3 regions of the Pseudarthrobacter sp. NPDC092419 genome follow, and region 1 is predicted to be linked to each of the others. Evidence: riboswitches for the same ligand, from Rfam matches in the RefSeq annotation. Region 1 holds a riboswitch; each other region holds the start of a gene.
The links. A riboswitch is a leader RNA that binds a small molecule or an ion and turns the genes downstream of it on or off. The one in region 1 is predicted to bind cyclic di-AMP.
Positions count from the first base shown of each region.

Region 2: linked by a shared signal. The riboswitch ahead of ACIQC0_RS08445 (LysM peptidoglycan-binding domain-containing protein) and the one ahead of ACIQC0_RS03145 (M23 family metallopeptidase) in region 1 are both predicted to bind cyclic di-AMP.
Region 3: linked by a shared signal. The riboswitch ahead of ACIQC0_RS05515 (hypothetical protein) and the one ahead of ACIQC0_RS03145 (M23 family metallopeptidase) in region 1 are both predicted to bind cyclic di-AMP.

Region 1 is NZ_JBIVQF010000001.1:700,134-709,871, forward strand. It holds gene ACIQC0_RS03135 (NlpC/P60 family protein) at 1-220, opposite strand, end outside; gene ACIQC0_RS03140 (C40 family peptidase) at 373-1,029, opposite strand; cyclic di-AMP (ydaO/yuaA leader) riboswitch at 1,101-1,299, opposite strand; gene ACIQC0_RS03145 (M23 family metallopeptidase) at 1,414-2,235, opposite strand; cyclic di-AMP (ydaO/yuaA leader) riboswitch at 2,248-2,485, opposite strand; gene ACIQC0_RS03150 (metal-dependent transcriptional regulator) at 2,606-3,316, opposite strand; gene serC (phosphoserine transaminase) at 3,590-4,720, shown strand; gene ACIQC0_RS03160 (DUF3027 domain-containing protein) at 4,804-5,310, opposite strand; gene ACIQC0_RS03165 (cold-shock protein) at 5,317-5,700, opposite strand; gene ACIQC0_RS03170 (hypothetical protein) at 5,908-6,141, shown strand; gene ACIQC0_RS03175 (helicase-associated domain-containing protein) at 6,152-8,641, shown strand; gene ACIQC0_RS03180 (DNA repair helicase XPB) at 8,655-9,738, shown strand, end outside.
Region 2 is NZ_JBIVQF010000004.1:157,967-167,704, reverse strand. It holds gene ACIQC0_RS08465 (universal stress protein) at 1-432, opposite strand, end outside; gene ACIQC0_RS08460 (universal stress protein) at 444-1,307, opposite strand; gene ACIQC0_RS08455 (hypothetical protein) at 1,468-1,707, shown strand; gene ACIQC0_RS08450 (YdiU family protein) at 1,773-3,257, shown strand; gene ACIQC0_RS08445 (LysM peptidoglycan-binding domain-containing protein) at 3,342-4,154, opposite strand; cyclic di-AMP (ydaO/yuaA leader) riboswitch at 4,158-4,327, opposite strand; gene ACIQC0_RS08440 (coiled-coil domain-containing protein) at 4,617-5,951, shown strand; gene ACIQC0_RS08435 (TraR/DksA family transcriptional regulator) at 5,983-6,339, shown strand; gene ACIQC0_RS08430 (DNA alkylation repair protein) at 6,336-6,848, shown strand; gene ACIQC0_RS08425 (DUF1810 domain-containing protein) at 6,841-7,293, shown strand; gene ACIQC0_RS08420 (glucose 1-dehydrogenase) at 7,315-8,208, opposite strand; gene ACIQC0_RS08415 (DUF1918 domain-containing protein) at 8,385-8,576, shown strand; gene ACIQC0_RS08410 (NUDIX domain-containing protein) at 8,634-9,125, shown strand; gene ACIQC0_RS08405 (endonuclease/exonuclease/phosphatase family protein) at 9,136-9,738, opposite strand, start outside.
Region 3 is NZ_JBIVQF010000002.1:445,802-455,539, reverse strand. It holds gene ACIQC0_RS05545 (dihydrolipoyl dehydrogenase family protein) at 1-941, shown strand, start outside; gene ACIQC0_RS05540 (hypothetical protein) at 1,019-1,705, shown strand; gene ACIQC0_RS05535 (SixA phosphatase family protein) at 1,772-2,299, opposite strand; gene ACIQC0_RS05530 (winged helix-turn-helix domain-containing protein) at 2,349-3,212, opposite strand; gene ACIQC0_RS05525 (response regulator transcription factor) at 3,827-4,567, shown strand; gene ACIQC0_RS05520 (ATP-binding protein) at 4,568-6,067, shown strand; cyclic di-AMP (ydaO/yuaA leader) riboswitch at 6,178-6,356, shown strand; gene ACIQC0_RS05515 (hypothetical protein) at 6,362-7,135, shown strand; gene upp (uracil phosphoribosyltransferase) at 7,159-7,794, opposite strand; gene ACIQC0_RS05505 (phosphatase PAP2 family protein) at 7,807-8,625, opposite strand; gene ACIQC0_RS05500 (nucleoside deaminase) at 8,708-9,208, shown strand; gene ACIQC0_RS05495 (glycosyltransferase family 4 protein) at 9,251-9,738, opposite strand, start outside.

The sequences.
Region 1 (9,738 bases):
CGACTGTCAGGGCCGAAGCCGGGGCCGAATCGCGCTGGACGTTGGAGTCCGCAGCGTTGGCTGCGACGCCGCTGGTCAGGACAAGGCCGGAGGCGGCAGCGATGACTGCGGCCTGGCGGCCCATGCCGCCGGCATTGTCGCCCACGGTCTTGGCAATGACAGCAAGCGAGTTGGTCTTGGTGACCTCGGCGCGGTGCCGTGCGGTAGCACGAGTAGTCATGTTCTCTCTTTCGATTTCCTCAAGACCGCTATTAACAGCCCAGGGGCTTGGCGTGCCGGGATCTTGGGGGTACCCCGGCACCTCCCAAACGGGGATGTGCTGATTGGCGAAATACGTGTTTGAACCGGGCCTGCGGGCAGGCCCTCCTGAAACTACGGGTTGAGCGTGTAGTACACCGAGGAGCCGGTGGCGGCCACGGCGTGCAACAGGGTGCCCTGGCTGGGGTTCAGTGCGCTGACCATCATGCCGTTGCCAACGTAGATGCCCACGTGGGCACCACCGTTCTGCACCACCAGATCGCCCGGCTTGGGGGCGGCAGTGGGGGTCATGATGGACCATGCGTTGACGCGGGGGATGCTGATGCCGGCCTGGGCGTAGACCCACTGCGTGAAGCCCGAGCAGTCCCAGCCATTGGGAGAGGTGCCGCCCCAGACGTACGGGCGGCCAATGCCGGTGTAGGCGATACCGGCGATGCCGGAGGTGGAAGCGCCGGCAACTGCGCTTGATGCAGTCTCAGCGGCGGAGTCCGTGGTGGACTCCTCTTCCTCGGAGGTGGACTGCACCTGGACCGGCTCGATCTCCGGAGCAGCGGTGGTCTTGACCACCGGACGCTCGAAGGAAACCGTGGCGGTGGGGGCGGCCATGACGGCGGCGTTCTGCGCTCCGGACTCGGTGGAGGCCGAAATACCAGCGGTGGTGTCCGCTGCCGTGGCCGGCAGGCCCATGGTCAGAATGAGGCCCGAAGCTGCTGCTACGACTGCGGCCTGGCGGCCCATGGTCCCCGCATTGGCGCTAACGGCCTTGGACACGGAGCCCAATGGGTTGGTGCGCACCGTTTGCGCACGGTGGCGCGCAGAATTATGACGTGAAGACACGAAGGATAGCCTCTCCCAGTGCCTGCGAGGTGAGCTGTCGGATTCGGATGGGAGTCACCCGGCCGCGCGCTTCCTAGGAAGCTTTTACGGCTTAACCCCAAGGCCTTCCCACAAACAGAAGGCCAAAATTGGTTCCCCCGCCCCTGCCAGACGATGAAATGCGAACGGACCTTGAGCGGTGGCAGAGTTAGGCAATCCACTCAAGAGCGTCAACTTCGGAAAAGTTGACGCGTGTACGACGGTACAGGAATTAATAACCAATGTCACATTAAGGTCACGGGGCCTCAGCGTGTTGCGAGAGTAAACCCTCAGTTCCGGCTAAAGCCAGCCGGTGGGATCGACAACCTCGCCGTTGACCTGCACCTCGAAGTGGAGGTGGCAGCCGGTGGAGGCGCCGGTGGTTCCGCTGTAGGCGATGACATCGCCACGGCCCACAGTCTGCCCCTCTTGGGCGTTGAAGCCGGAGAGGTGGTTGTAGGTCGTCTCAAGTCCGTTTCCGTGGTCAATGACGACGCGGTTGCCGCCCCCGAAGTCGTGCCAGCCCACGAAGGTCACGGTACCGGTGGCGGCCGCCAGCACAGAGGTGCCGCACTGGGCCGCGAAGTCTTCGCCGCGGTGGAAGTCGCCGTAGCCTCCGGTGATGGGGCTCACGCGGTAACCGAACGGGGAGACCATGGTCAGGCTGGCCAAGGGTGCCCCCAGGCTGCCGACAGAGGCGGCGCGGGAGACGGCGCCGGCAGACTGGGCGCTCAGGAGCTGTTTCAGCTTGCCGTCCGGGTCCGCCTTGGTCACCACGGCGGAGCGGCTGAAGTCGATGCGGGCTCCCGCTTCGGCGGAGATTTCCGGCTGCTGCGCAGGCTGGGCGGCAACGGCGGGCACTACGTCCGGGGTACTGGTAGCCATCACGGGGCTGGTGGACGGGACAGTCACGGTGAGGACGAGGCCGGTGGCCGCCAGGGCGATTCCGGCTTTCTGCCCGATACCGCTCGCCGATGCGAACTCCGTGATCTGCCGGAAGGGGCCGCGCCGGCGGCGGGCTTCACGGTGGGGATCGCGGGGGCGCTCCGCGGAGATGACTTCCACAACCCGGGGGGTCGGTGAGGGGCCCGCAGCGCGGCGCCGGCCCCTGGAGGTCTGCATGCTCAAAAGAAGGTTTCCTCTCTGGAAAGCCTGCGAAGTTAGCTGTCGGATTCGGGTCAGAGAGTTCAAAGACCCGGTCCGCCGTAAGCAAACTTCTGCACAGAGCTATCCCGGGAGGATTTGCTGGAGAGGCTTGCTGCTGACGGACTTCACCCCAAGGCAGCCCCCGCTGCCGGTTGTGGTTCCCCCGCCTCTGCCAGTAAATGACTCGTGCACCTGATCCGCTGGCAGAGCTCGGCTCCGGATCAGGTAACGCTTGTGTATCAACGCTCGGGTTTTAACTATAGGGGCTTAAGCCCGTCAGTAACAATTCCGTTATAACCGTGTGGGCCGGGCCACGGCGGGGTACTAAGCGACTCGCGCAGTGCCACTAAACCACGGTGACGAAGACGTGCGCGGCCACCTCGGGCGGCAGTTCGAGTGCGCCCTCAATCCCCGGTACCCGTACCGAGATGTAGTCCCCTACCCGTTCCAGCGATACCTTGGCGCCGGGCCGGATTCCGCCCTCATCGAGCTGAAGGAGGAGTTCGGGCTCCACCTGGATGGGTTCGGCAAGCCGGCTGACGACCACGGCGGAAGCGGGCTGGTAGCCCTTCATCGCTTCGAGCAGGCTCACGGCGCCGTCAGGGGCTACCGGGCCGCTGCCGGCGGCCGCCGGCTGGTCGCCGAGGGCGTCGAGGCCCGGAATAGGGTTGCCGTACGGGGACTCCGTGGGGTGGTTGAGCAGTTCGTAGATCCGCCGCTCCACCCGCTCGCTCATGACGTGCTCCCAACGGCACGCTTCGTCGTGGACGTACGCCCAGTCCAGGCCGATGACGTCTGCCAGGAGCCGTTCGGCCAGCCGGTGCTTGCGCATGACTTCGGTGGCCCGCTTGCGGCCGGTCTCGGTGAGTTCAAGGTGCCGGTCACCGGAGACCACCACAAGTCCGTCGCGTTCCATCCTGCCGATGGTCTGCGATACCGTGGGGCCCGAGTGGCGCAGGCGCTCCGCGATCCGGGCACGGAGGGCGACGATGTTCTCTTCCTCAAGCTCCAGGATGGTGCGAAGGTACATCTCCGTAGTGTCGATCAGATCCGTCATCAAGCTCAGCTCCTCGAGCGCAGTACCTTGCGTTGTCCCACCGTAACGCCTTCAGCCGGGCGTGGTCCGGTGAAAAGCTTAGCCTATTTTGAATTTGTCCGAATAGTCGCCCGGGGGCTGCCGGCTGCCTGTCTCACTTGCTGGACTATGACGCACGCGGTTCCTGCCGGAACTCCCGTTCAGGCAGAATAAGGAGGGCCTGAGCCACCGCAGCCGGCCGCAGGCCAATCATCCGCCCGGACCATGCGCGTCCATGCCGAAACTGGAGCACCTGTGAGCGACAACAGCATCACTATTCCCGCCGACCTCCTGCCCGCGGACGGACGGTTCGGCGCCGGTCCTTCCAAGGTCCGCCAGGAACAGATCGATGCATTGTCCGCGGCTTCGAAGTCCATCCTTGGCACCTCGCACCGGCAGGCCCCGGTGAAGAACCTCGTAGGCTCCGTCCGGGAAGGCCTCAGCAGCTTCTTCCGCGCACCGGAGGGCTATGAAGTGGTTCTCGGCGTCGGCGGTTCCACCGCGTTCTGGGACGTCGCCACGTTCGGCCTGGTGGAACAGAAGGCCCAGCACCTCTCCTTCGGCGAGTTCGGCTCCAAATTCGCGGCCGCCACCAACAAGGCTCCGTTCCTGGACGCCTCATCCATCATCAAGTCCGAGCCCGGCACCCGCCCGGCGCCGCAGGCCGAAGCGGGCGTGGACGCGTACGCCTGGCCGCAGAACGAGACCTCCACCGGCGTCTACGCACCGGTTAAGCGCGTCGCAGGCGCCGACGAAGGCGCCCTGGTCCTGGTGGACGCCACCTCCGCCGCCGGAGGCCTGGACGTGGACGTGACCGAAAGCGACGTCTACTACTTCGCCCCGCAGAAGAACTTCGCCTCCGACGGCGGCCTCTGGCTGGGTCTCTTCTCCCCCGCCGCCATCGAGCGCGCGGCCCGCGTGAAGGCAAGCGGCCGCTGGATCCCCGACTTCCTGGATCTGCAGACGGCCATCGACAACTCGCGCCTGAACCAGACCTACAACACCCCGTCGCTGTCCACGCTGGTGACGCTGGACTCGCAGGTGCAGTGGCTCAACGCCAACGGCGGCCTTGACTTCGCCGCCTCGCGCACCGCGGATTCAGCGGGACGGATCTACAGGTGGGCCGAGGCTTCGGACTTCGCCACGCCGTTCGTCGTCAACCCGGACGAGCGTTCCAACGTCATCGCCACCATCGACTTCGACGATTCGGTGGATGCCGCCCAGGTGGCGAAGATCCTGCGCGCCAACGGCGTCGTGGACACCGAGCCATACCGCAAGCTGGGCCGCAACCAGCTGCGCCTCGCCACGTTCGTGGCCATCGAGCCCGCGGACGTCACCGCGCTGCTGGCCAGCATCGACTATGTAGTGGAGCGCCTGCGCAAGTAGCAGCGCAAGCGTTTAAGTACGACGGCGGCGCCCGGGTTCATCCCGGGCGCCGCCTTTGTCGTGATGCCGGAAGGTCGTAGCCGCTACGGTGCAGCAGCCCCGCCCTCCGGTGCGTCGTCGTCGTCCGCGTCAGCTCCGGCGGCCGGCGCGGAAGGTTCCTCCGCCGCCTCCTGCGGCTGTGATTCCTGTGGCTCCTGCTCCTGCGCGTCCTCGGGGCGGACACGTTCAGCCCACGGCACCCACTCTGGGGCGAGGATGGAGTCCTCGGACGGCAGCAGGCCCAACTCGTTCACAGTCACCGCCTTGGAACGCGAATTCCGGGTGAGCACGGCGTACCACTGCCAGCCGGCGTATCCGGGGAGCTTCGACTCGAACAGGTGGGTGACCAGCCGGTCGCCCTCGCTCTTGGCGGCGAGGTGCTCGCCGATAGTCCGGGCGTCCGTAATGCCCTCGATGGCCGTCCTGGCAGTGTCCACGGCAGCGGCCAGGAAGGCGTCCGGCTTGCCGGTACGCCACACCGGGACGCCGGCGCGGCGCTTGGCAGCGGCCTTCGCCGGCGCCGCCTGGGGCTGTTCAGCTTCCGGGTTCATCTGGGCCTAGACGTCCAGCTCGTCGGCAACCTTACGCAGGGCGGCAGCGATGGCCTTGCCCTTGTTGCCTTCCGGGTACTTGCCCTTCGAGAGGGTGCCGGACAGGTTGTCCAGCACGGACACCAGGTCCTGGACCAGGGGTGCAAGGTCCCGTGCGCTGGGCCGCTTGGCCTTGGCGATGGACGGCGTCTTGTCCAGCACGCGCAGGCCGAGCGCCTGGGCGCCCTTCCGGCCGTCCGCGACGCCGAACTCCACGCGGGTGCCGGCCTTCAGCTCAGTAACGCCCTCAGGGAGCGACGATTTGGGCAGGAAGACTTCCTGGCCGTCTTCGCCGGCGAGGAAGCCGAAGCCCTTTTCCTTGTCATACCACTTGACCTTGCCGGTAGGCACGTAATCAACCTTCTTCGTTCTGCGTTCTCGGGACACGGCCGGCCGTCACCGCATCCGCAGCGTTGTGCGGGTTTAAGGTATGGCGGCTGCGGACCGTGTTGGTCTGTATCCTCCAAGGTTATCCTGCCCGGTGCCCTAATCCCGCTTTCCTCCGGCGCGGGCGAGGGCGTTCACGGCCGCCCCTTCCTCCGCTGTAGCGTTACCTGCATGACACCCTCGCGCTACCGGCGTCCGTTGATGATCCTGGCCGGCGTTATCGCCGTGCTGTCCCTTGCCGCCGTGGCCGCCGTCATGGCTTTTGCTTTCGCCGGCTCCGCTTCCCCTGCGTGGATCACGTATACGGCGTTGTATGGGCTGCCGGCCGCGTTCCTGGTGATGCTGTTCCTGGTTCTGGACAGCGTGGCCGCCCGCCGCCGGGCGGGAAAGCCCGGCCAGCGGTAACGTTGGACTGATGTCCCTTATTCGCGCGCTCAGCAAGGACCTTGCGGGCCGCAGCGACGACGCGCTGCGGGCCCTGTTCACCGCGCGGCCGGACCTCATCTCCCCACCCGTCCCCGACTTCGCCGCCCTCGCCGCCCGCGCGAGTGCGCGTGTCAGCGTGCAGCGCGCCCTCGAGCGGCTCAGCCGGCCTCAGATGCAGGTGCTGGAAACGCTGCATCTGTGCACCAACACCGATACCGGGCACAGCGCGTGCGCCGCAGGGCTCCGTAAACTGATCGCCGGGTCCACGGTGGCCGTGGTGGAGCAGATCCTGGGCTCGCTGCAGGACCTGGCGCTGGTGCACCGGGCAGAGCCGCCGCACGGCGTTCCAGTCCCGTCGGCGCGGCAGCGGTTCTACCTTCCGGTGGGCAGCCTGAAGGACGTGGTGGGCATCTACCCTGCAGGCCTGGGCCGGAGCTACACGGAACTGGTCCGGCTCCAGCCGGCCTTTGCGCAGCGTGCCGTCCAGCTGGTCTCGGAGCTGCACCGCAGTGGCGTTGCCATCCAGGAAGCCACCACACCCATGGACGCGGCGCTCGCGTTGCAGCACTGGACGTCATCGCCGGCGGCGCTCCAGGACATCCTCGCCAGCGCGCCGGAACGCACGACGGCGTTGCTCGCCAAATTCCGGAACTGGGCCATGGGTGCGGTCCCCCAGGCGCAACGGAAAGCGTCCGTGCTCACCGAGCCCGCCGACGTCGGGCCCGTGGACTGGCTGCTGGCGCGCGGACTGTTGGTGCCGCTGGACGCGGCGCACGTGGAACTGCCGCACAGCGTCGGGGTGTCGCTGCGGGGCGGGGCCATCATTGACGACTTCACCCTCGCACCTCCGGTTCCCCGCCTTGGGACGACCACCGCGGCGCTGCGCCGGAACGCGGCCCTGGGCGCCATAGCAGAGACCCTGCGGCTGGCAAGTGAGCTGCTCCAGGCAGTCCGGGACCAGCCACTGGCCACGCTGCGCAGCGGCGGCGTGGGGGTCCGTGAACTGCGCAGGCTGGCCGAGCAGCTCCGGGTGGACCAGCCGCGGGCAGGCGTGCTGCTGGAGCTGTGCGGGCTGGCCGGACTGATCCGGCTGGACGTGGATTCCTCGTCGTGGGTCCAGCCTCCGGAGCTGGAGTGGCTGGCCTTGCCCCGGCAGGAACAGTGGCTGTGGCTGGTCAATGCGTGGCTGGCCAGCGAGCGCGTCCCCTCGCTGGTGGGGCAGCCGATCAGCGGGCCGGGTGCCGCGCAGCGGACAGCGTCCGGGAGCAGCATCGTGGCCCTGTCCGCCGAAGCTCAGCGGCCGGACGCCCCCGTGGTCCGCAAGCGCATCCTGGAAATCCTCCATGAGCTCACCACCGAGGCAGCCGGATCGGATTCCGGAGGCGGGGCCGCGCCGGTGCTCGACGCCGCCGCGGTGCTGCAGCGGGCAGAGTGGTCCCAACCCCGGATGGCCCGCCGCTTCAGTTCGCTGATCCGCGGGGTCCTGGTCGAGGCCGAGCTGCTGGGGCTGGTGGGTTCCGGCGCCCTGAGCCAGCTGGGCAGCGCGCTGGCGCAGGACGACCCGGATGCAGCGCTGGCGATCCTGGGCGAGCATCTGCCGGCGGAGCTGAACCACGTGCTCCTGCAGGCGGACCTCACCGCCGTGGCGCCGGGCTACCTGTCTCCCGCGCTGGCGGGCAAGCTCCAGGTGATGGCCGACGCCGAGGGGCAGGGTCCCGCCACCATCTACCGGTTCTCCGTGGATTCGGTCCGCCGGGCCCTGGATTCGGGTTACGACGCGGCAGGGCTGCTGGGGTTCCTGCGCGAGCATTCCGCCACAGCGGTCCCGCAGCCGCTCCAGTACCTGGTGGAGGATACTGCCGCCCGCCACGGAAGGCTGCGGGTGGGCCAGGCCGCCAGCTTCATCCAGAGCGAGGACGAGGCCGCGCTCGAGGAACTGCTGGCCGGGCCCAAGGCGGCGGCGCTCGGCCTGGTCCGGATCGCGCCCACCGTGCTGCTGTCCATGGCCGCACCCCGTGACACTGCCCATGCCCTGCGCAGTCTGGGCCTGTCCCCCGCGGTGGACGGCATGGAGGACCCCACGCTGCGCCTGCGCAAGGCTCCCGCTCATCAGCACGGCGCCCGCCCGGTCTATACGGCCCCCGGCATGGCTCCCCCGGCTGAGGACGTGGACGCCCAACTGGCCGTGCTGCGCCAGGCCGGTTCCGTCGTCGTCGGTCCTTCCTGGAACGGAATGCGGGCCGGCGGCGAGGCCGCCACCCAGCTGGGGCTGGAGACGCTGCAGCGCGCCATCCGGCTCAAGCAGCGGATCAGCATGAACGTGGTGGACAGCCTGGGGAATGCCAGCCTGGAAATTGTTGTTCCGCTATCACTGAGCGGCGGACGCGTCCGGGTGTTCGATCCTGCCAAGGAAACCGAGCGCGTACTGTCCGTCCACCGGATCATCGACGTTGAAGCCGCAGGGGAACTGCGGCAGTGAAGGACCTGCCCGCGTGAATGACGGACCCCTGATCGTCCAAAGCGACAAGACCATCCTGCTCGAAGTGGACCATGAGCTGGCCACCGAGGCCCGGCACGCCATCGCGCCGTTCGCCGAACTGGAACGGGCGCCCGAGCACATGCACAGCTACCGGCTGACCCCGCTGGGCCTATGGAACGCCCGGGCGGCTGGACTGGACGCCGAAAAAGTGCTGGACACCCTCCTGAAGTACTCCCGTTTTCCGGTGCCCCACTCGCTCCTGGTGGATGTCGCCGAAACAATGTCCCGCTACGGGCGGCTGCGGCTGGAAAAGGACCCCCAGCACGGTCTGGTGATGCGCACCGATGATTACCCCGTCCTGGAGGAAGTGGTCCGGGCCAAGAAGATCCAGCCGCTGCTGGGGCCCCGGATCGATGGCGAAACCGTGGTGGTCCACGCGTCGCAGCGGGGCCAGCTCAAGCAGCTGTTGCTGAAGATCGGCTGGCCGGCGGAGGACCTGGCCGGGTACGTGGACGGCACACCGCACCTGATCTCCCTGACCGAGGACGGCTGGAACCTGCGGCCCTACCAGCGGCTGGCCAGCGAAAACTTCTGGTCCGGCGGCAGCGGCGTGGTGGTCTTGCCCTGCGGCGCCGGAAAGACGCTGGTGGGCGCGGCCGCCATGGCCACCGGCTGCACCACCACCCTGATCCTGGTCACCAACACGGTGGCGGCGCGGCAGTGGAAGGACGAACTGCTCAAACGCACCACTCTTACCGAGGGTGAAATCGGTGAGTATTCCGGTGCCGTCAAGGAAGTCCGGCCCGTAACCATCGCCACCTACCAGGTGCTCACCACCCGGCGCGGCGGCGTGTACCCGCACCTGGAACTGGTGGACGGGCACGACTGGGGCCTGATCATCTATGACGAGGTGCACCTCCTGCCGGCCCCCATTTTCCGGATGACGGCGGACCTGCAGGCCCGGCGCCGGCTTGGCCTGACCGCAACCCTGGTCCGGGAGGACGGCCGCGAAGGCGAGGTGTTCAGCCTGATCGGTCCCAAACGGTATGACGCGCCGTGGAAGGACATCGAGTCGCAGGGCTACATTGCGCCTGCGG
Region 2 (9,738 bases), on a different contig from region 1:
AACGCCCGTACCCTCGCCGGCGTGGACACCCACGACGGCGACCGGCGACTCCGCTGTTGCCGCTACCTGGAGTGCGCGGTCGGTGAGGGCACCGCGCGCATGGCTGCTGGAACCCACCACCAGCATCGATGCCTTTTTCGCGTAGTCGCCCAGCGATGCCCCGATGCCTCCCTCGAGAAGGTCAAGCGTGAAGTCCAGGCCGGGTTCGGCCGTGCGCAGCCGCTGGCCTGCGCTTTCCAGCAGGTCCAGCCCGGACTGGCGGAGGACGTCTACGTAGGGGAGTGCCTCGCCGGCCATCCAGCGGTCATCGATGACGTGGAGCACGGCAAGCGGCACCTTCCGGCGGTTGGCGCGGGCCGCGGCCCAGAGCAGGGCCGCGTTGGAGGCTTCGGTGTCGCTGATGCCGACGGCGATGGGCTGGGTGGATGTCATGGATCCTGTCCTCATTTCTGGTTAACTGGCCGAATTCGCGTGATGATCGTGGGGCAGGGCAGCCGCTTGAGGACGCCGTGCGCCGTGGAGCCCAGGACAAGCCGGCTGATTCCGCCGCGGCCCCGGTCGCCTACCACCAGCAGCCGTGCACCCTCTGCTGCTTGGACCAGACTCTGCGCCGGGTCACGGCCGGACTCGAGCCGTTGGTGAACCACCAGGTCCGGATAGTCGGCCATCAGCCCGGCAACGGTTTCGGAGAGGACAATCCGTTCCTCCTTTTCCATCAGGTCCGCAACGAGCTCCGGGGTGAAACCTGCGTCCGGGAGCCGGTCGGGCGGGCTGTAGGCATAGACCACGGTCAGTTCGTCGCCCTCGCGGTCCGCCTCAGCCGCGGCGAGGGCCACTGCCTGCACAGCTTCTTCGGATCCGTCGACGCCGACCACCACGCCGTGTCTGTCTTCCGTGTCCAGGGTTCCTACGACGGCGACAGGGACTTCCGCCGCCGACGCCACCTGCAGCGCCCGGTCGGCCAACACGCCGCCGAGGTGCCCGCTGCCGGAGCCTACCACCAGCATGGACGCCCGGTCCGAGAATACGGCCAGAGACCGTCCTACTCCACCGGTGAGTACCAGGGTGCTGACCTCAAGCGATGGGAATTCGCGGGCACCGGCTGCCGCCGCCTCCAGGATCCGTTCGCCCGTCTCCTGGAGCACGCCGCGCCAGGGATAAGGCTCTGAGAGCCAGCGCTCGTCGACGACGTGCAGGATCACCAGCGGGAGCCCGTCCCGGTGCGCCCTCCGCGCAGCCCAAGACACTGCTGCCCGGCTCTGGGGTGTGTCGTTGGTACCTACGGCAATGGGTTTGCGGATTGCCATGTGCTGCTCCTTTGGGGCCTGTGTCCCTCCAGCGTGCCCCTGAAGCGCCACTGGCGGGTAGGGCCCAAAGTCACCCGTTTCTTCCGGGCAGCAATTCACACAGCCAGGCAGTCGTCAGTATGCTTACTTTGTTGGCTGGTCCTTAACGAAAGGCATCATCATGACTGAGCAAAACCTCCCGGACGACGAGCTGGAAGTTGTCCCGGAGCAGGACGTCATCCTGGACGAGGCTCCCGGCGCCGCGTCCTCCCTGGAACTTGATCCTGTCCACAGCGAACCGGACAGCTATCCCGGGGCGGCGGAGGAAAACCCGGACGCCTGGCAGGAAGACCCGCTCCTGCAGGAGGAAGCCAAAGCCGGCGAACACGGCGAGTTTCCGGGCGGGCACGCCCTCACATGAGGCCCGCACATGAGCGACCGCAAAGCAACGGCACGCACCGGATGTGACGGGGCTAGGGTTAACCCATGACCGGTGTAGCGGAATCGACCGTCAGCTTTCACTCCCTTTTCGCCCAAGAGCTGCCTGAGCTATCAGTTCCGTGGCAGGCGGAGGAGGCCCCCGAGCCCCGGCTGCTTGTCCTGAACGAGGCGCTCGCAGGGGAGCTGGGACTTGAGCCGGCCTTCCTGCGCAGCCCGGGCGGCACTAAGTTCCTGGTCGGCAACGAGGTCCCGCAGGACGCTGCCCCGGTAGCCATGGCCTACGCCGGCCATCAGTTCGGCGGCTATTCGCCTCTGCTCGGGGATGGCCGGGCCCTGCTCCTGGGCGAGCTGTCCCTGCACGGCCGGACGCCCGGTGGGCTGCGCGATGTGCACCTCAAAGGTTCGGGCCGCACGCCCTTCGCCCGCGCCGGGGACGGCCGCGCCGTCGTCGGGCCTATGCTCCGCGAGTATCTGGTCAGTGAGGCGATGCACGCGCTCGGGATCCCGACCACCCGGTCCCTTGCCGTGGTGGCTACCGGCCGTCCCGTGCGCCGCGAGACCATGCTGCCGGGGGCGGTACTGGTGCGGGTCGCCGCCAGCCACCTGCGCGTCGGCACGTTCCAGTACGCGCGGGCTACCGATAACATCGATCTGCTCCGCAGGCTCGCCGACCACGCCATCGCGCGCCACTACCCGGCGGCCGGGAAGGCAGGCAATCCCTACCTGGCCCTGTTCAGGTCGGTGGTCGAAGCCCAGGCGTCGCTGGTGGCGCAATGGATGCTGGTGGGATTTGTCCATGGCGTCATGAACACGGACAACATGACCATCTCCGGAGAGACCATCGACTACGGTCCCTGCGCTTTTATGGATACGTTCAATCCGGCCGCCGTCTACAGCTCGATCGACACCGGCGGAAGGTACGCCTACGCCAACCAGCCCGTGGTGGCGGAGTGGAACCTGGCCAGGTTGGCCGAATCGCTGCTTCCCCTGATCGATGAGGACCAGGAAAGGGCCGTGGAACCGGCCGTGGCAGCGCTGGGGGAGTTCCGCCGCCGCTACAGCGATGCCTGGACGGCCGGAATGTCAGCAAAGCTCGGTCTGCGCGGACATCCGGAGGGAAGCCCGGAGGCGGAAGAGGTGTCCCGCCTGGTGGACGGCGTCATCGCCCTGCTCAAGGACGGCCCGGTGGACTACACCCGGTTCTTCCGCAGCCTTGGCGAGGCGGCCCGCGGGAATACGCGTGCGGCACGCGGGATGGTCCTCGACCTTGCGGCTTTCGATGCCTGGGCGGAACGTTGGCGGGCCATGGGGCCGGACGCCGCCCTGATGGATGGCGTCAATCCCGTCTACATCCCACGCAACCACCTGGTCGAGGAAGCCCTTGCTGCGGCCACTGCAGGTGACCTTGCCCCCTTCCGGCGCCTTGTCGCCGTCCTTTCGGAGCCTTACAAGGGGAGGCCGGGGCTGGAGCGGTACGAGGAAGGCGCTCCGGAAAGTTTTGGCGATTACCTGACGTTCTGCGGCACCTGATCGGCAGGCTTAAACAGGACAAGGGCGGTTTTCGGGAAGATTCCCGAAAACCGCCCTTTTTCGTCCTGGGACGGATGGTGCTGCTTAGGCCACGCGGACGAAGGAGGCGCCGCCGAGCCAGCTGAGGGAGTGCACGTCGGTCTTGTAACCGTCGATGCCGCCACTCACAACCTGGCCGTCACCGGCGTAGACGCCAACGTGGCCGGAGGTGATGACCAGGTCGCCGGGAGCCGGGGTGGAGACCACGGTGCCATACTGGAAGAACTGGGTGGGTGCCAGGTCGCCGACGCTCTTGCCGACCGACCGCAGGGCGGTCTCCACCATGGCGGTGCAGTCCTGGCTGATGCCGATCTGGCTGTAGGCGGAGGCCAGGATGGCTGCGCCGGTGCCCGTGCCGGTGGTTTCGGCCGGGGCGGTGGAGGCGTAGGACAGGTTCATTCCGGTGTTCGCGGGGGCAGTCGCCGTGGTTTCGACCGGCGCCGGGGCGGGGGCTGGAGCCGGCGCGGCTGCAGCGGTTCCGGCGCCGGGGATCTCGATCTGGTCGCCCGGGTAGATGATCGTGTCGATGGAGAGCCCGTTGACCGCGAGGACGTCGGCCAGGGTGACGCCGTACGCGGTGGAGATCGCGCCCAGGGTGTCGCCGGCGACCACCGTGTGGACGGTGGCGGCAGCTGCCGTGGTGGTGGCCGCGGGTGCGGCGGATGTCTGGACCGTCGCTGCTTCAGTGGCATCCGGGCCGCTCACGCCGGCATGGGCCGGAGCGCCGACGCTGAGCGCAATGCCGGATGCCGCGGCTACTGCCAGTGCGGGACGACCGAACGTCCGGGCCAGGCCCTGGACAGTGATGGAGCCGGCCGGAGTTGCACGGTGACGGGCGGTGGTGGAAATTTTTGACACAGTGAATCGCCTCTCCCATGCCTGCGGGGTGAGCTGTCGGGTTCGGGCTGGAGATGCCCGGCCGGAAGCATCCGCGCCAGCGGAATGGCTTTCGACTTAACCCCTAGGCCTCGGTGAGGCCGTGGAAACTTGGTTCCCCCGTCCCTGCCAGTTGGAAACGGTGGTATCCCGGTCCAGCGGCAGGGCTCGGCAGGCTGGTGGGAATGTCCCATCGGGGAGGGACACCATTCGACCGTAACCCGACGTCCACCTCAATGTCACATTTGGATAACATCCGAGGCCCTCCTCTCGGATTACGCCATCGTCTTGATTGGTCGGTTAATGCGCGTTGACCTCGCATGACACCCGACACCCCGCGCCGCATAGTGAATCGCGTCACAAAGTAACAATGCCGCGCGGATACCCTCCGTTTGCCTGCCCTTAACCCTCAACCACTTCTTGAAGGATGTAGGATTCCGGACTATGTCCCGGTTGACTATTGCGGTTCGCTCCCGTGCCGGCGGTGCGCTACTGGCACTTGCAGTGGCCAGCGGTGCCGCGGCGCTGCCCGCGGAGGCGGAAACGACGGACCCGCCGGGCGGATTTCCATCGTGGAGCGACATTGAGCACGCACGGAAATCGGAGTCCGCAAAGGCGGCGGAGGTCGACAGGATCCACGGACTCCTGGGTGGCCTGCAGGCACGCTCGGAAGAACTCGGCGCCGCGGCCGTAACTGCGGCAGCGGAATTCGCTGCAGCGGACGCGGCAGCCACGGCCGCCGCGGCCAGGCTCGACGCGCTGAACAGGCAGGTGGACAGGGCGGCCGGCGAGCTTTCCGCACGCAGGAACGAACTGGGCGCCCTCGCGGTCCAGTCGTACAAGACCGGCGGCACCACCATGGAATTCTTCCTTGCCCTTGATGCGCTGGAAACCGACAGTTTGCACGGACTCAACGTCGTCTCGGTCGTGGGGGACCGGAGCGCCGCCCTCGTTTCCCGGGCCGGCGCCGCCGAAAAGGTTCTGGCCGCCCTGGCAGGACAGCAGAAAGGGGCCCGCACCGAGCATGACCGCCTCGCCGCCGAGGCGGAGTCCCGGCTTGCGGAAGCACGGTCTGCCCGGGATGCCATGGAAGAGCAGGTGGCCGCCGAACAGAAGCGGAGCATTACCCTGACCGCCCAGCTCGCTTCCTTGAAAGGCACGACGGCGGCCGTTGAGCAGGATTACCGGCAGGGCCAGGCGGCACTCGCCGCGTACGCGGCCGCCCAGGCTGCCAGGCGCGCCGCCGCCGAAGAAGAGGCCCGCCGTGCTGCGGAGGACGCCGCTAAGGCTGACCCCGCCCGGCCGGCACCCCGCCCACCGGCGTCCGCTATGCAGCCTGAACCGGAGACGGAGGAGCCGGCGCCGCCAGCCGCCGACCCGGCCCCGGCCGCCCCTGCCCCCGCACCGCCGCCGGCTGTTGCTCCGCCGCCACCGCCCGTCGTCGTACCCTCCCTTCCCGGCGGCGCCGTGAACGATCCGGTCGCCGCGAAAAGCTACGCGTCCGGGAGGCTCGGGTCGTTTGGATGGGGGCAGGATCAGTTCTTCTGTCTGGCGCAGCTGTGGACGAAGGAATCGAACTGGATGACCACGGCTACCAACCCGTATTCCGGCGCTTACGGGATTCCCCAGGCGCTCCCGCCCGGGAAGTATTCAAGCGCGGGCAGCGACTGGCTCACCAACTACCGCACCCAGATCGAATGGGGACTGGGCTACATCCGGGACAGGTACGGATCGCCCTGCAGGGCATGGAGCCATTCGGTGGCGGTGGGCTGGTACTGACGTGTACAGCGGCCGCGGCTAGGCTGTGGGCATGCCCGGTTTTGAGCGGTTCAGGCTGATGCTGGAGGAAGAACGCGCCCGCAAGGTGGCGCTCCTGCCCGCCCTGCGTGCGGACATCGCCTCGGCGAACTCGGCACGACAGAACGCGAACGTGGATGACGAACACGATCCCGAGGGCGCCACCATCGCCTTTGAACTGTCCCAGGCTTCGGCGCTCCTTAGGCAAAGCAGCGCGGGCCTGGACCAGGTGGAGGCTGCGCTGGCCCGCATCGAGGACGGCACCTACGGCGTCTGTGCCGTGTGCGGCGAGGCCATTGCGGAGGGCCGCCTTGAGGCGCGGCCCTGGACGCCCTACTGCATCCGGCATGCAGCGGCGGGGCGCAGGTGACGGCGGTCCGGGAGGCGGCCGCGTTTATCGACCGGACGCTGCAGAACGAGGGCGCCTGGTACCGGGCGGACGAGGTCGAAGGGCGGCTGGGTGGCAGCCTCGCCTCGTACGGGGCGTCTGTGGGTGCAGTGCGGGGAACCGTCAGGGATGCGCTGCGGAAGTTCCCGGATCTGGACCATCATGGGGTCGTGTTCCTGGCTTCCGCGCTCTGGGGCGTTCCGAAGCCCGGGAGCAGGCCCGTCTTTGAGCGGAGGCTCGCCGCGGTGGTGCTGCTCCAGGCCAGGATCTCGATGCTGCGGCACACGGACCTGACGCGCATCGAGGGGTTCCTCAGGTCCGCGATGACTGCGGAGCTGGCGCAGCCGCTCATCACCGACGTCCTGGATCCCTTACTCGGTGCACTCGAGGGCCAGGACCGGAAGCGGGCCGCCGCGGTGCTGGCGCGCTGGCAGGCGGACCCGGATCATCAGCTGCGGGCCGCGGCCCGGATCGGAGGGAACCATGACTGACCCGTACAACCTTGACCGCTTCGTGGCGGCCCAGGACAGCGGCGGGACTTTCCAGCAGGCACTGGCCGAACTGCAGGTGGGCCAAAAACGCAGCCACTGGATGTGGTTCGTGTTTCCGCAGATTGCGGGGCTCGGCCACAGCGCGACGTCGCAGCGGTACGCGATAGGGTCGCTGGACGAAGCGAGGGCCTACCTGGCGCATCCGGTACTGGGGCCCCGGCTGCTGGACTGCGCCCAGGAGCTCAGCGACCATGGTGGACGTTCCGCCGAGGACATCCTGGGCGGGATCGACGCGCGCAAGCTGCACTCATCGATGACGCTGTTCCTTCGCGCAGCGCCCGGGGAGACCGTCTTCAAGACTATCCTGTCCACATTTTTCGACGGCGAGCCGGACGCAGCGACGGATGAGCTGCTCGCAGCACCGCCCGGGACCGGTGGAAAATAGCGGTCCCGGGCGGGGTATGTCCTACGGGGTGGGGTTGCCGCCGTTAACATTGAGCGTTTCGCCCACCACGTAGCTGGACTCCGGTGAGGCCAGGAAGACATAGGCGGGTGCCAGTTCGGCGGGCTGGCCGGCGCGGCCCAGGGGAGTGGACTGCCCGAAATCCGGCAGCTTCTCCTTCGGCTGGCCGCTGCTCACCTGCAGCGGCGTCCAAATGGGACCCGGCGCCACCGCATTGACCCGGATACCCTGTGGCGCGAGCTGCTGGGCCAGGCCCTTGGTGAAGTTGTTGATGCTCGCCTTCGTGGTGGCGTAATCGATCAGTGTCGGAGAAGGGTTGTAGGCCTGGATGGAGGTGGTGTTGATGATCGTTGACCCGGCCGGCATGTGCGGCAGGGCAGCCTTGGTCAGCCAGAACATGGCATACACGTTGGTCTTGAGTGTGTGGTCGAACTGCTCATCCGTGATGCCCGCCAGTTCCTCCTGGGCCACCTGCTTGCCGGCGTTGTTAACGAGGATGTCGATGCTGCCCAGGACGGACACAGCCGTGTCCACCACCTCCCGGCACATGGCCGGATCCTTGAGGTCGCCGGGTACCTTGATGGCCTTACGGCCGCTCGCCTCGATGAGTCCGGCGATGCGCTCGGCGTCCTCCTCTTCCTCGGGCAGGTAGGAAAGGACGACGTCGGCCCCTTCCCGGGCGAACGCGATCGCCGTTGCCGCGCCGATGCCGGAGTCGGCGCCGGTCACGATGGCCTTGCGGCCCTCCAGTCGGCCGGTTCCCCGGTACGTGTCTTCGCCCAAGTCGGCCTTGGGAACCAGGGCCGCATCCAGGCCCGGCTCCGGCTGGTGCTGCTTCGGAGGGGAGATTTCCTCGTACGCGGTGACCGGATTGCGGAAGGTGTATTGGTCGGTCATGGGTGTTCCTCCTGACGACTGGGATGCTTCGCACCGAAAGTAAGTAGGCTTACGGTTCTACCCTAGGCACTGAGGCGCTGGCTGCCAACCCCGCAATCCGGCCGGCGGGGGAACCGGCGGGGTGACCCTGTCGCGCGCCTGCTCCCAGTCGTAATCTGGGACTGGAGGTGATTGCGATGGAGGCAGCGCAGGGAGACCGCATCATCGTGCACGGACGGAACGTCGGGTCCTCCGACCGGCACGGCGTCATCGTGGAAGTCCGCGGGCCGGGCGGAACTCCGCCATACCTGGTCCGTTTCGACGACGGCCACGAAACTGTCATGTATCCCGGCGGCGATTTCGCCGTCGACCGCGGGCACGGCAACTAGTCCCGCAGTGTTACGAACGGGTGCGCCGCGCAGGGTGCGCCTGTCAGACTGGTGCGCATGGATCACTCACTGGCTTCCACGCCGCCCGTCCGCACCGGCCCGCGCAACCCCGGCGACGCCTGGGTGGAAGGCGACCGGGGGCGGTTCTGGGGCCGGTTCGGAGCCGCGGGCGTGCTCGCCTACGACCCTGCGAAAGGCGTCCTGCTGCAGCACCGGGCCGTCTGGAGCCACAACGGCGGCACCTGGGGCCTGCCCGGAGGCGCGCTGCACGAGGGGGAAGAGGCTGTCGCAGGCGCCCTCCGTGAGGCCTGGGAGGAAGCCGCCGTGCCGGCGTCGAACGTTGACGTCCTCTTCACCTCCGTGCTGGACCTGGGCTACTGGTCCTACACCACCGTGGTGGTGCTGGCGCGCGAGCCGTTCGAACCCGTGATCAGCGACCCCGAAAGCATCGAACTGCTCTGGGTGCCGCTGGCCGGCGTCGAGCGGAAGGAACTGCACCCCGGTTTCGCTGCCGCCTGGCCGGAGCTGCGCAAACGCCTGGAGGCCTAGGAGGCCCGGACTAGAAGTCCGGGCCGTACTCTGCCGTCACCAGGATGGGCAGGTGGTCTGAATTGCCGCGCGGCAGGGTCTCCACGCTCTGGATGTCCAGTCCCAGCGACGTGGCGAAGTCGAAGTGGCCCTTGAACACCTTGTACCGCGTGTACGTCCGGCGGTTGCTCAGCGACAGGGCGTAGCCCGAGTTCTTCATATGCATGTCCAGGTTCTTGGTGAAGAACGGGTAGTTGAAATCGCCCACCATCAGCGTCATCAGGCCCTTGCCCATGCTCAGGAGTTCCGCGTGGGCAGCATGGATCTGCTTGCGGCGCAGCGAGTTGGACGCTGTCAGCGGGGCCGCGTGGAACGAACCGATCACCAGCTCGTGCTGGGTCTCGTTGTCCATGACCCGCGTGCCGATCAGCCGCTCATGTGCCGGCGCCAGCACCCGGTCATGCATCGACTTCTTCAGCGCAAAGGACTGCGTATTGATCGCGGTGAAGCGGCTGGTGCGGTAATAGATGGCCAGCCCCAGCCGGTTTCCCTTGGTGGCATCCGCCAGATGCAGCGGTCCCAGCGTCTCCGGCAGGTCGCTGGAATCCACCTCCTGGAGGCACATCGCATCGAT
Region 3 (9,738 bases), on a different contig from region 1:
AGGAGATCCCCGAGCGGCTGGCAGTCCTGGGCGGCGGCGTGGCGGGGACAGAACTCGCCCAGGCTTTCGCCCGCATGGGCTCAGCGGTTACGCTCGTTGCGCGCGGCCGGCTCCTGGGAAGCTTCCCGGAGGAAGCGGCTGAGCTGGTGGCCGCCGGGCTCCGCGCCGACGGGGTGGACATCCGCACCGGCACGGCGACGCACAGCATCACCATGGACGACGACGGCGCGCTGAGCCTGGAGGTGGACGACGGTTCCGGAGGCCGCACCACAGTGGTGGCGGACAAAGTGCTGGTTTCCACCGGCCGGCACCCGGCACTCCAGGGCCTGGGACTGGAAAAACTGGGTTTCCCCCCTGACCACCAGGGGAACCTGACGCTCTCCACCGACACGACGGGCCTGGTCGAGGGAGCACCGGGCGAAGGTTCCTGGCTCTATGCAGTGGGCGACGCCGCGGGCAAACACCTCTTCACCCACCAGGGAAAGTACGAAGCACGCGCCACCGGCGACGCCATTGCCGCCCGGGCCAAGGGCGAACTGGACGGCACCCCCGCGGCGTGGAGCCGCTACGCCCAAACGGCCAACGACCACGCCGTCCCCAACGTGGTTTTCACCGACCCGGAGATCGCGGCCGTGGGCCGAAACCTGAAGCAGGCGCAGGACGATGGATTCAAAGCCTCTACGGTGGAGCTCCCCATCGAGGTGGCCGGCTCGTCCCTGCACGCCGAAAACTACCACGGCTGGGCGCAGCTGGTGATCGATGAGGACAGAAAGGTTCTCTTGGGCGCAACATTCACCGGTCCGGATGTGGCCGAGCTCCTGCATGCGGCCACCATCGCCGTCGTGGGCGAAGTGCCATTGGATCGGCTCTGGCATGCAGTCCCGTCCTACCCCACCATCAGCGAGGTGTGGCTGCGACTCCTCGAAAAATACGGGCTATAGGAGAACCCAACGGCGGGCACGTCGGCAAGGAGCCCGCTCCCCAATGTTTTCGGGGGATGATTGATCACATGCGCCACATGGGGAACAGCGGAAAGTTTGCGGTCATCACCGGTATTGTCGCGGCCGGACTCCTGGTGCTCACGGGGATGACACTGGCGATGCCGGTGTTCGTGGCCTTCGCCGGCGTCCTTGGACTCGCCTACCTGGCCTGCATCCTGGAACTTATCCTTCGCCGACGCCACGTGATGCTGGTGCTCGGCGGGCTGTTCACCAGTCTCGCCATAGCCGGATCCCTGGCATTCCTGGGCACCTGGGAGCTGTCATTCGAAGGCCAGTCCTCCCTCATCGGAACACCGCTGCCCACGGACGATCCCGACACGTACTTCGTCCTGGCCGCAGGCTCGCTTGTCGCTGCCATCGCCGTCCTGTTCACGGGCGCCATTTGGCCCGGGCGTGCACCCGCGGGGAAGACCCAGCGGAAGCCACAGGCTCGCCGGGCACCGGCAAGGCAGGGCACAAAGCGGCCGGCGGGGCAGCGCAACACCCAGGCACGCGCCACCCAGCCACGGCCTGCGCAACCACGCACTACGGCGGGCGGCCGCGCTCCAGTGCGGCAGACGCCGTCGTCCGCGCAACGGCAAGGGTCCGCCCAACGGCAAGGGTCCTCCGCCAAGGCGACAGCTAAGCCAGGCGCAGCGGCAAGGGGCACTGCGAAGCAAACCCCGCCCAAGCAGCCGGCCCGGAAACCGGCGCCGCGCCGCTGAGGCATCCAGCCGCGGCAACCGCGGGCAGCTGCACGCGGCGAAGCATCATGGCCGGTCAGTCCGGGCTCAGTGCGCGCGCGGAACCTTGAACCGGGTTATGCGGGCGTCCTGGCCATCCAGTTCGGCCCACGGCTTCTCCGTCTCCAGGACAGTCAGCGCATTGGTCGGGTACCGGGTGGCAGCATCCATGTAGGCGTCGTGGTCCGAGTCGCGGGAGGCCAGGTGCATGGCGAGATCCTGGACGCCGGGGAGGTGCGTGATCAGCATCAGGGTCGTCACGGTGTCCGGCACATGGTTGACCACGGCGAGCATCCCGAGGGCCGACGCCTCGTACAGCCCGTCCTCCAACTTGGGCGTGGGAGCCTTGTCCCCGAGTTCCGAGCAGACCCACGTGCAGGTCTGCCGGGTGCGCAGCGCGCTGGAACATAAGATGAAGTCCGGCACGATGTTGTGCTTGAGCAGCCATCGGCCAGCCAGCGGCGCTTCACGGTGGCCCCGCTCCTCAAGGGGGCGTTCATGGTCCGCGACACCGCCGGGCCAGTCGGCCTTGGCATGCCGCATCAACACAAGACGCCGCAGATGGTGCTCACTCATGGCCCCAGCTTAAACCAAACCGCGGCGGCCAATGCCGGGAGGTCCCCAGCTAGATCGAGTATTCCGGAGCGGCCCAGACAACAACCTCGGGGTGCTCGTAGAACCGGTAGCCCTGGCCCCGCACGGTGCGGACGGTATTGGCGAGGCGGCCCAGCTTGGAGCGAAGGCGGCGGATGTGGACGTCGATGGTGCGCTCGTTGGGCACCTCCTCGGCGTTGCGCCACAGGCCCTCGAGGAGCTCGTCGCGGCCGACGGTACGGGTGCCGTTCTCCACGAGGTAGTTCAGGAGTTCGAATTCCTTGAAGGTGAGGTTCAGGGATTCGCCGTCCAGGTGCACTTCGCGGCGGGCCAGGTCGATCAGGACGCCGGAGGGACGGGGCTCCTGCTGCGCAGGACGCGGGGTTTCGGTGCGCTGCCGGGCGTTGACGGTGGGGTCACCGAACGTTGAGCGTACGACGTCGAGGGCGGAACCGGGGGTGCCGGCGGGGGCTACGGCAACTGCTGCGTAGCTTTCGGCACCGGTCACGAGTGACTGGGCGTAGGCGCGGATTTCCTGGGCGAGCTTGGCGATGGAGGTGCCGGCTGCTGCAGCGGTTTCTTCATCGATGCCCATGTAGAGAACGAAGCCGCGGGCCACGTTGTCGTTGGCAACGGGGCGGACCGCGTTGGGCCCGGCCACCACGGGAGTGGGGGCCGTCATGGGCGCGGATTCTGCCGGCGGGACCGCGCGGAGCTGGCCGTACGAGTTGGGGTTGTAACCCTGGGGAACGTAGCCCGGGGCCGGGAAGCTGCTTCCGGAGCCGACGGGAGCGGCCGCCGGACGCTGCCCGAAACCGGGACGGAATCCGGTGGATTGGGCAGCCTTGGCGGCGTTACGGACGGAGATGTGGACGTATCCGGATGCAACTGACATGAATGCTTACCTCAATGTGAATGGCCGTCATCGCGGCTCGAATGCTGGGTCCCCGCAATGCTGGGGAGGGGCGCCCGACGCTGGGCTAGTTGGGCGAATGCCTAAGAACTTCGGAGGGTGGGAAGGTCAGGCGTGCATTCGGCAACAGCGCATCTCAGCGGCAGCAGGTGTGCTGGGCCAAATATCTGCGACTGCAGGTGCTGTTGAGTTCTTGTTCACATTGGAAGTGTGACGCGTAACAATGCCAACTTGCAAGTAACAATGGACGAAACCGTCCGCATTATGAGACGAAATGGGCTAGTGTGCCGCAGATCACGATTCCGGTACTCGGCAGTAGCCGCGCTCAAAATGCCATGACCCGACGGTAACCGACACCCACGCAGTGCTTTATTTGAAAAATTGACCATCCGGGCCGCTTTAATTCATCATCCAGCGCGGGCATGAAATTGCCCCGTCTATGAGGGTTCGCTGTCCAGCCGGACCCGAATTTGGACTCCCATCGGACACCATGCGGACGGCCCCCGGCGTTCCGAATGCACCATTACGCTGAGATTCACAGCCGGCTCACAGGAAGCGTCAAGCCCGGCAATAACGAGCGGTCGGAGAGTTGTTGCATGGCCACCCTGCACTCCATGACCAACAACCTGCCGCAGCTCTCCCATCCGGACGGCTCCCCCATCCGAGCCCTGGTGGTTGATGACGAACCCAGCCTCGCCGAGCTGATGAGCATGGGCCTGCGCATGGCTGGCTGGTCGGTGGCCGTTGCCGCCGACGGCCCCCAGGCCGTGAAGCTCGCCAAGGACTTCCGTCCCGACGTCCTGGTGCTGGATGTGATGCTCCCGGGGTTCGACGGTGTTGAGCTCCTGGGCAGGGTCCGGGCCTTCGCTCCTGAAGTGCCGGCGCTGTTCCTTACTGCCAAGGACGCAGTCCAGGACCGCATCGTGGGGCTTGCGGCCGGCGGTGATGACTACGTCACCAAGCCGTTCAGCATGGAAGAGGTACTGCTGCGCCTGCACCGCCTGGTGCAGCGCTCCGGCGTGGCCGCCATGGACACCGCCGAGCTCGTGGTCGGAGACCTCGTCCTGAATATCGACACCCGCCAAGTAACCCGCGCCGGCGACGAGGTCCAGCTCACCGCAACCCAATTTGAGCTGCTCCGTTACCTCATGGAGAACCCTAAACGCGTGATCAGCAAGGCCCAGATCCTGGACCGGGTGTGGAACTACGACTTCGGCGGCCAAGCCAACATCGTGGAACTGTACATCTCCTACCTGCGCAAGAGGATCGATGCCGCCCACCCGCCCATGATCCACACCGTCCGGGGTGCCGGGTACGTCATCAGGCCGGCGGACTAGATGGCATCCTCGCCGCGCACCCCCGACCCACGGAGTTGGCGGAAGCCCGCCAACTGGCACCTCCGCACGCGGCTGACCGCCTTGGCCATGGGCCTGCTCATCGCGATTTGCGGGGCAGTGGGCGTGGTCAGCTACGCCTCGATGGATACCTTCCTGACCCACCAGCTTGACGGCCAGCTGACCCAGGCGGCGGATCGGGCCAACGATCCGGGCCGGCCGCACATGGACGGCGCCATCGGGCGGGACCCGCTGGATGCCCGGGGACAGAGCGTGGGCACGTTGAACGCGCGCATCGTGGACGGCCAGGTCCACAGCGCTGGCTTCCTGGCACCGGACACCACACGATCACCCCTCTCGGCGGCGGACAAGGAGGCACTCCTGGCGCTGACGGCGGGCTCCGCACCGGTGGACCGGAAGCTGTCCAGCGGCAACTATCGTCTGGTCGCGGCCCAGACCTCCTTCGGCGACGTTCTGGTGACCGGCCTGCCGCTCAATGCCAAGGAAAGCACACTGGCCTCCCTGGTGTGGACCTTCCTCCTGGTATCGCTCGGGGGGCTGGTGCTGGTCGGCTTCGCCGGCACCGTTCTGATTCGCCGCACCATGAAGCCGCTGGAGCAGCTCTCCGCGGTGGCCACCAAGGTTTCGCGCCTTCCGCTGGACGCCGGCGAGGTCGCCCTGGCGGTGCGGGTGCCGCCGTCGAACGCCGATCCCGGAACTGAAGTGGGCAGCGTAGGCCACGCGCTGAACCTCATGCTGGACAACGTGGCCAACGCGCTACAGGCGCGGCAGCGGAGCGAAACGAAAGTACGGCAGTTCGTGGCGGACGCCTCGCACGAACTGCGCACTCCCCTCACCGCGGTCCGCGGGTACACCGAGCTGCTCCGCCTGACCGAGCATTTCACCCCGGACGGAGAACGGTCGCTGGCCCGCGTGCAAAGCCAGTCCGAGCGCATGACCGCCCTCGTGGAGGACCTGCTGCTGCTTGCCCGGCTGGATGAGGGGCAGCCGCTGAAGCTGGCGGACGTGGACCTGACCCAGCTGGTGGTCGAGGGCGTCAGCGACGAAAAGGTGATGGCGCCGGGGCACAACTGGCGGCTGGAACTGCCCGGGGAGCCGGTGGTGGTAAACGGCGACGCCGCGCAGCTCCGACAGGTCCTGATGAACCTGCTCTCCAATGCACGCAAGCACACACCGGCCGGCACCACAGTGGTGGCGGGCGCCCGGCTGGCATCCGCGGATACGGCGGAGATCACGGTAACGGACGACGGCGGCGGCATTCCACCGGAGTTCGTGGACCAGGCCTTCGCCAGGTTCGCCCGCGCAGACGCGGCGCGCAAGGGCGCCAGCGACCAGCCCGGTGCGGCCGGAACCGAGGGGACCAGCGGTCTTGGCCTGTCGATAGTGCAGTCCATTGTGGAAGCTCATGGCGGGACCGTCAGCGTTGAGTCACGGGCCGGCTGGACGAGGTTCGCGGTAAAGCTGCCCACTACGCCCCGGTGAGGTGGTTAGACAATGGCGACGCGCCGCCGTCGTGATCTCTGTTACCGAAATGTGACTTTGCCGTAGATCTCCTGTACCGTCGAGTGAGTGCGCTTCCGTTCGTGGCGCATGTCCGGATGACGCCGAGCTCTGCCGCTTCCCGGACTCCGATAGACCGATGGCAGAGGCGGGGGACCCACCGTCCCGGGCGATTTCAGGCCCTTGGGGTTAAGCCAGCACGTGAATGTTCCGTGCGGCCGGATGCCCTCATCCGAACCCGACAGCTAACTCCGCAGGTGTGAGAGGCGATCCATCATGTCTGAATTCCAGGTAGAACCGCGCCCAAAATCCGGCGCATCCAGCCGCGCGGACGCGCGCGCCGCCAAGCGCTCCCGGCGCGGCACCTTCCCTGCACTGGGTAAGAGGGCTGCCGTGCTGGCCGCGTCCTGCGCACTGCTGGTGGGCGTTGGTGCAGCAGGCCAGGCCACCGAATCGATGACGCGCACTTCGTCCACCGAGGCCACCGCCACGCAGCTCTCCCCCAATGAGCAGCAAGCGCAGCTGGGGCTCGAGAAGAGCGAACTGCAGGCCGCCGCGGCGGAAACGGCTGCTGAACAGGCTGCCGCTGCCAAGACTGCAGCAGAGAAAGCCGCCGCCGCGAAGACTGCTGCAGAGAAAGCCGCCGCCGCCAAGGCCGCTGCTGCGAAGGCTGCCGCTGAGAAAGCCGCGGCCGAGAAGGCCGCTGCGGCAAAGGCCAAGGCTGCGAAGCCGGCTGCGGTGAATGACCCCGCAGGCGCGCAGGCTTACGCCGCAAGCCAGCTGGCGAGCTACGGCTGGGCGCCGGACCAGATGCAGTGCCTGAAGACGCTGTGGACCAAGGAATCCGATTGGAAGACCACGGCGACCAACCCCAGCAGCGGCGCGTACGGAATCGTCCAGTCGCTGCCTGCCGAGAAGATGGCAAGCGCCGGAGCCGACTACGTCACCAACTACCGCACTCAGATCAACTGGGGCCTGGACTACATCCAGGAGCGCTACCAGTCACCGTGCGGGGCGCTGAACTTCCACTACGCCAACAACTGGTACTAAACCCGGCCAGCTACTGAACCAAGCTAACCTGCGATGCCGTACAGGCGGTCGCCGGCGTCGCCCAAGCCGGGAACGATGTAAGACTTCTCGTTGAGCTTCTCGTCGATGGAGGCCAGCACGATAGTCACGTTGGCGCCGGAAAGCTCCTCCTCCAGCTTCGCCAGGCCCTCCGGGGCGGCCAGCAGGCAGATGCAGGTGACGTCCGAGGCGCCTCGCTTGAACAGGAACTTGATCGCCTCGCGGAGGGTTCCGCCGGTGGCCAGCATCGGGTCCAGCACGAAGATCTGGCGGTCCGTCAGGTCCTCCGGCAGGCGTTCCGCGTAGGTAATGATGTCCAGGGTTTCCTCGTCACGGGCCATGCCCAGGAAGCCCACCTCTGCCGTGGGGACCAGTTTGGTCATACCCTCGAGCATGCCGAGGCCGGCGCGAAGGATCGGAACCACCAGGGGCGTGGGCTTGGTGAATGCGGTGCCCACGGTGGTGCTGACGGGGGTCTCGATGGTGACCTCTTCGGTGCGGACCTCGCGGGTGGCCTCGTATGCCAGCAGCGTGACCAGCTCTTCCGTCAACTGCCGGAAGACCGGCGAGGGGGTGTTCTTGTCCCTCAGGACGGTGAGCTTGTGGGCGACCAAAGGGTGGTCAACAACGAGAGTGCGCATGGGTCAAAACTATCACCCGGCGTGATGGTCTCCCGGGCTGCGGCCGGCAGCAGGCTCGCTGTGGTCCCCGTGGCGGTCCCGGCCGTGGTCGTGGATTTTCTCTGCCACGACGTCCCGCACCACGGGGTGGTCGAACGTGGGAGCGGGACCGACGTGTTCCTTGCGCCGGGTCAGGTGAAACAGCCTGTGGGCCAGGATCACCAGGCCCACCCACGCACCACCGAGCAGCCACCCGGCGGTGACGTCAGTGAGCCAGTGATGGCCCAGGAACACCCTGCTCAGACCCATGGCGATGATGAAAATCACGCCCGCGGTGATGGCCGTGACGCGCACCCAGAGTTGATGGAACTGCAGGCACAGGACGTAGAGCAGCACGCCAATGACCACCGTGGTGTTAAGCGTGTGGCCGCTTGGGAATGACGGCGAGTGCTCAAACGGCGGGACGGCTTCCGAGTGGTCCGGCCGGGTCCGCCCAACCAGCCGCTTGCCGACGGTGGTGGCGTAGATGGAGACGGCGGCAGCACCGCCCACCAGGATGATTGGCCGCCACGTCCTGCTGAGGAAGGTCAGCCAGGCGGTGAGAATGCTGGCCAGGATGGGCATCCCGACGCCACCGCCGATATTGGTGAAGCCGGTGACGACGGCGTCCAGCTCCGGGTTCCGGAGGGTCTGTGAGTACTCCAGCGCCGGAATGTCGAGGTTGGTGAGACCTTCGTCGTCCACCACGTTCGAATAGACCTCTGCTCCCAGGAGCGCGAGTGCCACCACCAGGCTGCCGCCGATGAGCATTGTCAGCCAGAGGGCGGCATAAGGTTTTATCCATTTGTCCATGCGGTCTTTGACAGTGCTCACTGTGCCTCCCGGCGGATGGTCGTCACGGGCTCTGGGTATCCTTCGAAACTATCATTGAGCCATGGTCTCCGCAGGAAAATCACACCACGAATGGATGGGCCTCGCCCTGGCGGAGGCCCGCCGCGCCCTTGCCACGGCCGACGTGCCGATCGGCGCCGTGGTCATAGGTCCCGACGGCGGCGTGCTCGGTTCCGGCCGCAACCAGCGGGAAGAACTGGGCGACCCCACCGCACATGCAGAGGTGGTGGCGATCCGCGAGGCCGCGGCCCGCCTCCGGGAACGGGCAAGGCTGAGCGGCGGTGCCGACGACGGCTGGCGGCTGGCTGATTGCACGCTCGTGGTCACCCTGGAGCCTTGTGCCATGTGTGCGGGCGCCATCGTGTTGTCGCGGATCCCCCGGGTGGTGTTCGGCGCGTGGGACGAGAAGGCCGGGGCGGCAGGTTCGGTGTTCGACGTTCTCCGCGAGCGCCGTCTCAATCATTGGGTGGAGGTCTACCCGGGCGTCCGCGAGGCCGAATGCGCCGCGATTCTGCGGGAGTTCTTTGCGGCCCACCGGGTGTAGGGTCCCGGACCGGGCTGGTTTTCCGCCCCCGGAACTTGGGTTTCAGCCCCTCACCGCTTCGAGGACCGTGCGCGCCGTGTGCTGCCAGTCCGGCAAGCGCGTGCGGGCGTCGAGCGCTGCCCCGCGCCACTCAGCCCGCCGCTTCGGGTCTTCCAGCCAGCGGCGTACGACGGCGGCCAGCTCGCCCGGACTTTCCGGCCCGCCCGGGGTGAGGGGAACCGCGGCGCCCGGAAGGACCGGATGTTCGGAGCCGCCGGGCCGTGGAATTCTGTGGCCAAGTGCTTCCACGGCACCGGTTCCGGCCCGCACCACCACCGGAATGCCTCGGGCCAAAGACTCCGTGACCGACATGCCAAAGGCTTCTTCCCGTGACACCAGAAGGCTCAGGCTGGCGCGTGACCACTCCTCCGCCAATGGTGCGCCGGTCAGTTCTCCCGTAAGCCTTATTCGGTCAGTCAGTCCCAGTCGTTCCGCTGCGTCCCTGACCTGCCCGGCATAGCCAGCATCCGCCTGATCCGAGCCTACTAACG